Regions from separate parts of the Pseudarthrobacter sp. 1G09 genome, predicted to be linked through region 1. Evidence: riboswitches for the same ligand, from Rfam matches in the RefSeq annotation. Region 1 holds a riboswitch; the other holds the start of a gene.

Region 1 (4,718 bases):
TGGCGGGAGCTGCTGCGGCAACGGTCACGGCCGGCGGTTGAGCTCCGGCAGGGCACAGGTCCGTCACCAAACCGGTCCCGGCGCACTCCCGGACCGCGGCGATCCCCGCAGCGACGGCCGCTTTGTCATTGAAGGCCTGCGAGACCGCCATCACCGCCCCGTCCACGCCCAGAAGCCTGAACCTGAACTTGGACTGGGGATCAAGGAAAACTTCGAACTTGCCCGCCATGGCGCACTTCCTTCCGGTTGTGAGCGGTCTTCCGGACGGCATCTCCGCCGATGGTCCGGCCAGCGCGTGGCCGCGCCTGTCCCGCAAAAGGTGGACGTGCTTGCCAGGCAGTCCTCGAATGCTGTCCCAAAAGTCTGGCTGTCCGGGCTGTACGCCCACAAGGCACTGAAGGTAAACCCTGTGTAAATTGAGCTGCCCCGCGCCAGGCCCGAAACGAACAAGCGGCGGCCACCCGCAAAGGTGTCCCGCCGCCGTCGTAATTCCCTACGAACCGTCAGTCGTTGATGAGGTCGTTCACCACGATGGTCTGGTCCCTGTCCGGGCCCACGCCAATGGCGGAGAAACGCGTTCCCGACAGCTTCTCCAGCGCCAGGACGTAGTTGCGTGCGTTCTCCGGCAGGTCTGCCAGGGTGCGGGCAGCCGTGATGTCCTCGGTCCAGCCGTCGAAGTACTCGAAGATGGGCTTGGCGTGGTGGAACTCGGTCTGCGTCATCGGCATCTCGTCGTGCCGGACGCCGTCAACGTCGTAGGCCACGCACACCGGGATCTGTTCGATGCCGGTGAGGACGTCCAGCTTGGTGACGAAGTAATCCGTGAAGCCGTTGACGCGGGACGCGTGGCGGGCCAGGACGGCGTCGTACCAGCCGCAGCGGCGGGGGCGCCCCGTGTTGACGCCGAACTCGCCGCCGGTCTTCTGCAGGTAAACGCCCATCTCATCAAACAGTTCGGTGGGGAACGGGCCTGCACCCACGCGGGTGGTGTAGGCCTTGATGATGCCGATGGAGCGGGAAATGCGGGTAGGGCCGATGCCCGAGCCCACAGATGCGCCGCCCGCGGTGGGGTTCGAGGAGGTGACGAACGGGTACGTGCCGTGGTCGACGTCGAGGAAGGTTGCCTGTCCGCCTTCCATCAGCACTACCTTGCCCTCGTCCAGGGCAGTGTTCAGCACCAGGGTGCTGTCGATGACCAGCGGGCGGAGCCGCTCGGCGAAGGACAGGAAGTATTCGACGATCTCATCGACCACAACGCTGCGGCGGTTGTAGATCTTGACCAGGACCTCGTTCTTCTGGTGCAGCGAGCCCTCCACCTTCTGGCGAAGGATGGACTCGTCGAAGACGTCCTGGACGCGGATGCCCAGGCGGGCCACCTTGTCCATGTAGGCGGGGCCGATGCCACGACCGGTGGTGCCGATGGCGCGCTTGCCCAGGAAGCGTTCGGTGACTTTGTCCAGGACCTGGTGGTACGGGGCCACGAGGTGGGCGTTTGCGGAGACGCGAAGCTTGGACGTATCCGCGCCGCGTGCCTGCAGGCCTTCGATTTCCTGGAAGAGGGCCTCAAGGTTGACCACGCAGCCGTTGCCAATGATAGGGACTGCGTTGGGGCTAAGAATGCCTGCCGGAAGCAGCTTGAGTTCGTACTTTTCACCGCCTACGACGACGGTGTGCCCGGCGTTGTTGCCGCCGTTGGGTTTGACGACATAGTCAACACGGCCGCCCAGAAGATCTGTGGCCTTGCCTTTTCCTTCGTCGCCCCACTGGGCTCCTACGATCACAATTGCTGGCATGGGATCCTCCCCCATTCGTTCGGGCCGGCCGGGCGCCACAGCGTGGCGGTCCTGGTTCAGCGCCGTTCATGAGAATGCCCCGAGTGGACCGGCTCCCGCCGTTCCGCAGGCGGATTGGCGAACGCGTTGGCCCCGGGGCCCTTACCACCCAAGTTTAGCCGATAGTGCACTTTGACCACTCGCTGGGACGTCCCGGTGCTTTACGCGCGGTAAAGAACCGGGACGTCCCGTCCTGCTGCGGTTACTCGTCGTCGGCCTCGCCCGCCGGGCGGGAGGTCTGCTCGGCGAGGGTGTCCCAGAAGGAGGTATCGGCGTCGGCTATTGAACCGTCCGCGATGGCGGCGGCGGTGGACGTCAGCGTGGTGACGGTCTGCTTGATCAGGTAGCCGTTGCTGCGTTGCCCCAGCGCGTAGCCGTCGAGGTAGTGGTCCGACATGCCGCGCATCTCAAAGAGCAGGGTGGCGATGCCGTATTCCACCGAGATGCCGTTGCGGCTGATGGTCTCGGCGCTGCCGCCCTGGTACTTGCCGAGGTGGCCCCAGCCGGTGGAGTCGACGTTGTCGAAGACGACGGCGCCAAGCTGCTTGGACTTTTCGACGACGGCGGGATCGGCGTTGGGGGTGGTGGGGTACAGGATGGACCCGGAGACGAGTTTGCCGTCGCGCTCTGCCCGGGTGCCCTGGTGGTGCAGGTCGATCATGTAGTCGACCCGGTATTTGCGCATCACGTTGTTGTGCAGGGCCTGGGTTTCCGGCTGGATCTTGGCTATGTGGTCCCGGTTCAGGTCCACGCCCTTGGCGTTGAAGCGGGTCATGTTGCGGTCACCCTTGGCGATGTAGTCCTCCAGGGAGAAGTCGACGTCACCCATGGCGCCGTCCGCGTTGAGCATCGGAACCACCAGGATGTTCACGCCTTTGAGGATGTCCGCCGATTTTCCGGTGCCCAGGTGCTTGACGAACTCCAGTGCTCCCTCTGTGGTCAGCTGCTCATTGCCGTGCTGCTGGGTCAGGTAGAGGATGGTGGGCTTGGCCGGGTCGGAGATGTACTTGACCAGGTGGATATCGCGGCCCTTGACCGTTTTGCCGATGACCTCAAGTTCCATGGCCGGCTGCTTGGCGTCCTGGTCCTTCAGGAACGACACCATCTGGTCATAGGTGGCCAGCTTCGAGGTGGTGATCTGGCCGTTGCCACCGTAGTTGGGGCCCTCCCCCACAGCGATGGCTGGAGCGGGAGCGGCGACAACCGCCAGTGCAAGGGCCCCTGAAACGGCAAGGGTCCTAAAAGTAGCCAGGGATTTCTTCACGTGCGTTACCTCTTTCGAGTGCATTGAGTGCGTCCAGCGGCCATGTCCCCCATTGCGCGCTGTGACAACAGCCAATCAAGCTGATTGAAACCTGTCAATGGAATCGACAAATCCTGGGAAACCTATGACTGCTTGCTTTAGCGCAAAGCAAGTCAGATCGTGAAACCGACTTGCCCCACCTTTGGCGGGTGGGCTTGAGTGGAAGTGACCCATCCGGAGCGGCTGAGAGACCTGGCTCAGTGACGCCGCAGCAACCTGTACAGCAGGGAGGTCTCCCTGCCCCGAAGGTGCTACTGCCAGGACCGATGGAAAGGAACTCCACCGTGCCCCAGAACACCGACCACATCCGCGCCACCCACGCAGGCTCATTGCCGCGGACGCCGGAACTCATCGCTGCGAACGCCGCCAAGGAGGCTGACGGGATCACGCCGGAGTTCCTGGAACTCCTCGAAGCCTCCGTGGTTGACGTCGTCCAGCGCCAAAAAGACCTTGGCATCGACATTCCCAACGACGGAGAGTACGGCCACACGATGGCCAGCTCTGTTGACTACGGGGCGTGGTGGAACTACTCCTTCGCGCGGCTCGGCGGTTTGGAGCCGACCGATGTGGACCGCTGGGCAGACTCCGAGGTCCGGCGTTCGTCGCCCGGGAACGTCGTCCTCACCTCCTTCCCTGACCGGCGGGACCGCCAGCAGTTCAACGACGCCTACAACGACCCGTCGTCGGGAATCCTGGCCCACCGGAAGAGCGTCGCCCAGCCCAGGATTGCCGGCCCCTTGACCTACACCGGCCAGGACCTCGTGGCCTCGGACGTCACCAACCTGAAGACGGGACTCGCCAAAGCAGGGCTGACGGAGGGCTTCATAGCGTCCCTCTCCCCCGGCTCATGCGCACGGGTGGCCAACGGGTATTACAAGTCCGACGAGGAACTCGTCTACGCCTGCGCCGACGCCATGCGGGAGGAATACAAGGCCATCATCGACGCCGGCCTGACCGTCCAGCTCGACGACCCGTCCCTTGCCGAAAGCTGGGACCAGATCAATCCAGAACCGGCGCTGGAGGACTACCTGAAGTTCATCCAGCTGCGGGTTGAGGCCACCAACTGGGCGCTGCGGGACCTCCCTCAGGAGCAGATCCGGCTGCACGTGTGCTGGGGCTCCTGGCACGGCCCGCACACCACGGACATCCCCTTCGCAGACATCCTCGGCTCCGTCCTGCAGGTCAACGCCGGCGCATACTCCTTCGAGGCAGCAAACGTCCGGCACGAACATGAGTGGCGGGTCTGGGAGGACACGAAACTCCCCGAGGGCAAGGTGATCATTCCGGGCGTCGTCTCCCACGCCACCAACGTGGTGGAGCACCCGGACCTGGTGGCGGACAGGATTGTGCGTTTCGCTGATGTAGTCGGCCGGGAAAATGTCATCGCCTCCACCGACTGCGGCCTGGGCGGGCGCGTCCACCCGCAGATCGCCTACGCAAAACTGGAAGCTCTGGGCGAAGGTGCGCGCCGGGCCACGAAGCGGCTCTGGTAGCCCGCCGCCGCAGAAACACCGGAAGGACGAAACCCCGGGTGTGCATCCGGTCACCGGAATACGCGCAACCGGCGTTTCGCTTCCCGAGGC
Region 2 (4,718 bases), 940 kb from region 1:
AACGAATCCTCGAACTGCGACGGCAAGAGCCTGAATCGGGTGATGGAGCCGACCGCGTAGAGCCCCAGCGTTGCGGCCAGCACCCAGACGGCCTTGCCGCGGCTGAGCGCTGCGAGGATCAGCGGGCTGACCAGCAGCAGCACCACGTACAGGCCCATGACGTTGAACTGCCAAGGGCCGAACTGCAGCAGGAAGACGGCAGGAAGGATTTGTGGCGGAACCGGGAACTGGAAGAGGGATTCCATCCCCGCGTACAGATCGTAGGTGCGGCCGGCGCCCTGGTGGCCGGCCCCGCCGGTTCCCTGGTCCACGAACGTGGTGAGCGCCTCGGTCCGGAAAATGGGGAGGAGCGAGACCAGGAAGACGCCGATCAGGACCACCAGCGCCGTCAGGTACAGCTTGCCGGCCCGGCGGGACGTCAGGTCCAACACCGTGCCAAAGTCTTCGCGAACCCTGGGGCCGTAGACCATGCCCACCACCAGGCCGGAGAACAGCACGAACAGTTCGGCGCCGCTGACGAAGCCCACTGCCTCCTGGGTCAGCAGCTGGAACAGCGATGTCATGCCCAGGTGGTTGACCACCACGAAGACGATGGCCACGCCGCGAAGCAGGTCCACCCGGGAATCCCGCTTGGACGGGTCGGCGTAGCCCCAGGCAGTAGCGGCGTTCACCCTGCGGGGAACCTGCCACAGTGCCACCAGCAGGAGGATCAGCGCCACGCCCACTGTCCAGGCTGCCGCGCCCGTCAGGGTGTTGGCCCGTACATAGCTGCCGCCGGCGCCAACTTCCGTGACGGGGCCTGTCACCATTGACGAATCCTTCAGCCGCGCGTGGGCAGCTTCGGCCACGGCGGAGTTGCCGGTCAGCAGCCAGCTGATGCCCGCCACGCCGGCATCCCTGGTGCTGGTCCGTTCGTCCCACATCACCAGCGCAGTCTTCTGGAACTCGGCGGACGTGGCGGCCCCCACCACCTGGTCGAACCAGCCGGCCTTGACGTCCACCTCGGACGCGCCCCCGGAGGACGGGCTGTAGAACGCGGCGGTCTGCAGCACGCACGGCTTGCCACGCCCGGCTGAATAGTCTCTGTAGAAGTTTTCCCCGCCGGAGGCCGTAAGCATCTCCTGGAGCTCGCCCGCGCGTGGCACCGTGTTCACCGCCGCCCCGCCGGCCGTATCGTCGTGGAAGGCGGTCAGGCCCACCCAGTCCACGGCGTCATCGCCGGGATAGTAGGGTCCGTAGGCGCTGTCCGCCCCATCCCAGGTTCCGTCACCGTTGGTGTCGAGCAACGCGAAACCCTCGCTGCCGGGCGCTGGCGCGTTCCGGCTCCGGGCGAAGGGATAGTCCTTGCCAAGGTACGGCTCCCACACCATCAGCGGACCGTCGTCGGACTTCTTGAACGCCGCGGACACCGCACGGAAGGCATTCCGGTACGCGCCGGGTTGCTGGCCCCATTCCACCCAGCTGGCATTCATATCCGGGGCAAATCGAATGAGCACCTGCCCGGTAAAGCCAGACGCCAGCCGACGCACTTCGCGGGCAAAGGACGCCGCCGCAGCGTCATCAATCTGGTCGAGGGGCACGCTGGGCTTCACGGTGAACATCGCATGCGAACCCTGCAGTGATGCCTGCTCCAGGAAGCCCCGGAGGTTGCCCTGCTCCGACGCGCGGTACGGCAGGGCGAGGTCGTGCCCGTAGACGGCCGGAGATGCGCCAAGCCGTTCGGCGAAACCGGCAGCGGAATCCTCACCCCATTCCAGCATTGCCCCGAGCAGGGGCTTTCCCTCGTCCGGGCTGAGGTCAGCGGCGCGGGCGGCACCTGCAGGCAGCACCACGGCACACGCTGCCAGAAGGACAGCGGCAAGGAACGTCCACACCCTCAACGCGCCCGCGCGGAACCGACGGACCGAAGGCTTGGTGCGTCGTCGCGCGGATGGACGCGTGCTCATGGAAACCCCCGGTGCCAAAGACCTGATGGGGCAGCGGCCCCACCTGTACTTTATCGGTCGCGGCCCGCCGGGAAAGCATGCAGGAAGCAGCGTAAAACCCGCCCACCTGCGGCAATGCCGACGTCGGGCGCTGCCCCGAAAGCGCTCCGCACCCCCGTGACCCTGTGTTTCCGGTTCAGTTACGGAAGATGACGACGGCGGCGGTGCGGCTCCCGGCGGCAGGTGTTACGTTTTTGGGGAGTAATGAGTACCGGCGCCAAGCCCTGACTGGCCGGTCGGCAACCCTCCTTCCACGGCGGGGTGCCTCAGGTGAATACTCGGCATATCGACCGATTCGAGCTGCAAGCGTGAGAGAAGGAGATCCGTCATGTCTGACGCACCTGTCCCCGAAGAGAAACTGTCCTACCGCCTGATCAGCGGCCCGGACGACCGCGCTTTTTGTGAGCGGATCTCGGCCGCCCTGGCGGAAGGGTACGTGCTGCACGGCAGCCCGGCCGCGACCTTCAACGGCAGCAGCGTCATCGTGGCCCAGGCCGTGGTGCTCCCCGCAGCCATCGCCTCCGCTGATGCCGCCGTCGCCACCGCCGTGGACCACCTGGAATCCGCCGCTGACGAACCCGAGTTCGACGGCGAGGGCCACGCATGAGCTACGCAGGAGACCTGACACCCCAGGAGGCCTGGGCCAAGCTGGAGCAGGGCGCCATCCTGGTGGATGTCCGCACCGAGGGCGAATGGGCGCATATCGGCATCCCGGACACCAAGGCCACGGACAACGATCCCCTGTTCATCCAGTGGACGTTCCCGGGCGGCATTCCCAACCCGGAATTCATTACCGACCTTGAGCAGCAGGGCCCGGAGAACCGCAGCACCGAGCTGCTGTTCCTGTGCCGCTCCGGGCAGCGCTCCATCGCGGCGGCAACGGCCGCAACCCAGGCGGGTTTCACCTCCTACAACGTCTTGGAAGGCTTCGAAGGCGAACCGGACCGTTACGGCGAACGCACCGTCAACGGATGGAAGAACCGCGGCCTGCCCACCAACCTCGGAAAGAACTAAGTGACCTTCAACGAAGACGCCGCCGGCTGGAGCCCTGACACCCAGGCCGTCCGCGGCGGGCTGGACCGCACCAACTTCCAGGAAACATCCGAGGCGATTTTCCTCAACTCCGGGTTCGTCTACGAATCCGCTGCCGCTGCCGAACGCGCCTTCACCGGGGAGGACGAACGCTTCGTCTACTCCCGCTACGGCAACCCCTCGGTGGCCACGTTCCAGGAACGGCTCCGCCTGCTGGAGGGCACCGAGGCATGCTTTGCCACCGCGTCCGGCATGTCCGCCGTCTTCACTGCCCTCGGTGCGCTGCTGGCTGCCGGGGACCGCGTGGTGGCTGCCCGCTCACTGTTCGGGTCCTGCTTTGTGATCCTCAACGAGATCCTGCCGCGGTGGGGCGTGGAGACCGTGTTCGTCGACGGCCCGGACCTGGAGCAGTGGCGGTCCGCTCTGTCCGAGCCCACCACCGCTGTCTTCTTCGAATCCCCGTCCAATCCCATGCAGGAGATCGTGGACATCGCCGCGGTCAGCGAACTGGCGCACGCGGCGGGCGCCACAGTGGTGGTGGACAACGTCTTCGCCACTCCCCTGTTGCAGCGCTGCGGCCAGCTCGGCGCGGATGTGGTGGTGTACTCCGGCACCAAGCACATTGATGGCCAGGGCCGGGTGCTGGGCGGCGCCATCCTGGGCACCAAGGAATTCATTGACGGTCCCGTGAAGCAGCTGATGCGCCACACCGGGCCCGCCCTGTCCGCCTTCAACGCCTGGGTGCTCACCAAGGGCCTGGAGACCATGGGCCTGCGCGTCAGCCACTCCTCGGCCACTGCCCTGCGGCTCGCCGAGTGGCTGGAGCAGCAGCCCGCCGTCAGCTGGGTGAAGTACCCGCTCCTGAAGTCCCACCCGCAGTATGGGCTCGCGGCCAAGCAGATGAAGGCCGGCGGCACGGTGCTCACGCTCGAACTGGCGCCGTCCGGCGGCCGCACGGGCAAGGAGGCCGCGTTCGCACTGTTGGACGCGCTGCGGGTTATCGACATCTCCAACAACCTGGGCGATTCCAAGTCCCTTATCACGCACCCGGCCACCACCACGCACCGGGCCATGGGTCCGGAGGGCAGGGCTGCGATTGGCCTGACCGATGGCGTGGTGCGCCTGTCCGTTGGGCTGGAGGACGCCGAGGACCTCATCGGCGACCTGGAACAGGCCCTCAAGCAGATCTAGGGTGCTTCCGCTGCGGCGGCGCTGATCCGGACACGGGCGGCGTCGCCGGCGGTGTGCCCTGCCTGGTTTTTGATGGCGGCCCGCCCGGCAGTGCGGTCTAGGACTGCCGCACCCGCAGCAGTTCGGGAACGGTGTCCACTTCCGAAGGATCCAGGGTGTCGCGCATGGTCACCCTGACCGCGTGCTTCACCACTGCGCCGAAGCCGAAGTCCTCGGGCTGGCCTGCCAGTGCCTTTTCCCGCACCTGGCGTTGCTCCGCCGAGCCCGTGCCGCGGGCAATGATGTCCTCCACGCCCTGCCGGGCCAGTGTCAGCTCGCCCTGCTCGTCCAGCACCGGCGCCAGGTAATCCACCAGCGACCGGACCACGTCCGCGGCGCGGGCCGGTCGGAAGTTGCCAAAGTCCAGCAGCTCGCCCGTGAGCCCGGAGTTGCTGGCCTGCCACGACGCCATCCGCAGCAGGACCGTGGGGACGGGCGCCGGGTCCACTCCATCGCGCCACTCCCTGCTGG

Evidence for each region. A riboswitch is a leader RNA that binds a small molecule or an ion and turns the genes downstream of it on or off. The one in region 1 is predicted to bind S-adenosylmethionine.
Region 2: it holds a riboswitch for S-adenosylmethionine, as region 1 does, so the genes downstream of both, ACP3TD_RS19145 (DUF1737 domain-containing protein) here and ACP3TD_RS03930 (cobalamin-independent methionine synthase II family protein) in region 1, are expected to answer to the same signal.

The regions. Positions count from the first base shown of each region.
Region 1 is NZ_CP188306.1:824,713-829,430, reverse strand. Features, by position in the region: gene ACP3TD_RS03945 (DUF1508 domain-containing protein) at 1-229, opposite strand, end outside; gene ACP3TD_RS03940 (adenylosuccinate synthase) at 504-1,793, opposite strand; gene ACP3TD_RS03935 (M14 family zinc carboxypeptidase) at 2,035-3,120, opposite strand; SAM riboswitch class I at 3,303-3,408, shown strand; gene ACP3TD_RS03930 (cobalamin-independent methionine synthase II family protein) at 3,420-4,628, shown strand.
Region 2 is NZ_CP188306.1:4,148,602-4,153,319, forward strand. Features, by position in the region: gene opgC (OpgC domain-containing protein) at 1-1,946, opposite strand, end outside; SAM riboswitch class IV at 2,186-2,300, shown strand; gene ACP3TD_RS19145 (DUF1737 domain-containing protein) at 2,314-2,592, shown strand; gene ACP3TD_RS19150 (rhodanese-like domain-containing protein) at 2,589-2,999, shown strand; gene ACP3TD_RS19155 (O-succinylhomoserine sulfhydrylase) at 3,000-4,208, shown strand; gene ACP3TD_RS19160 (glutamate--cysteine ligase 2) at 4,306-4,718, opposite strand, start outside.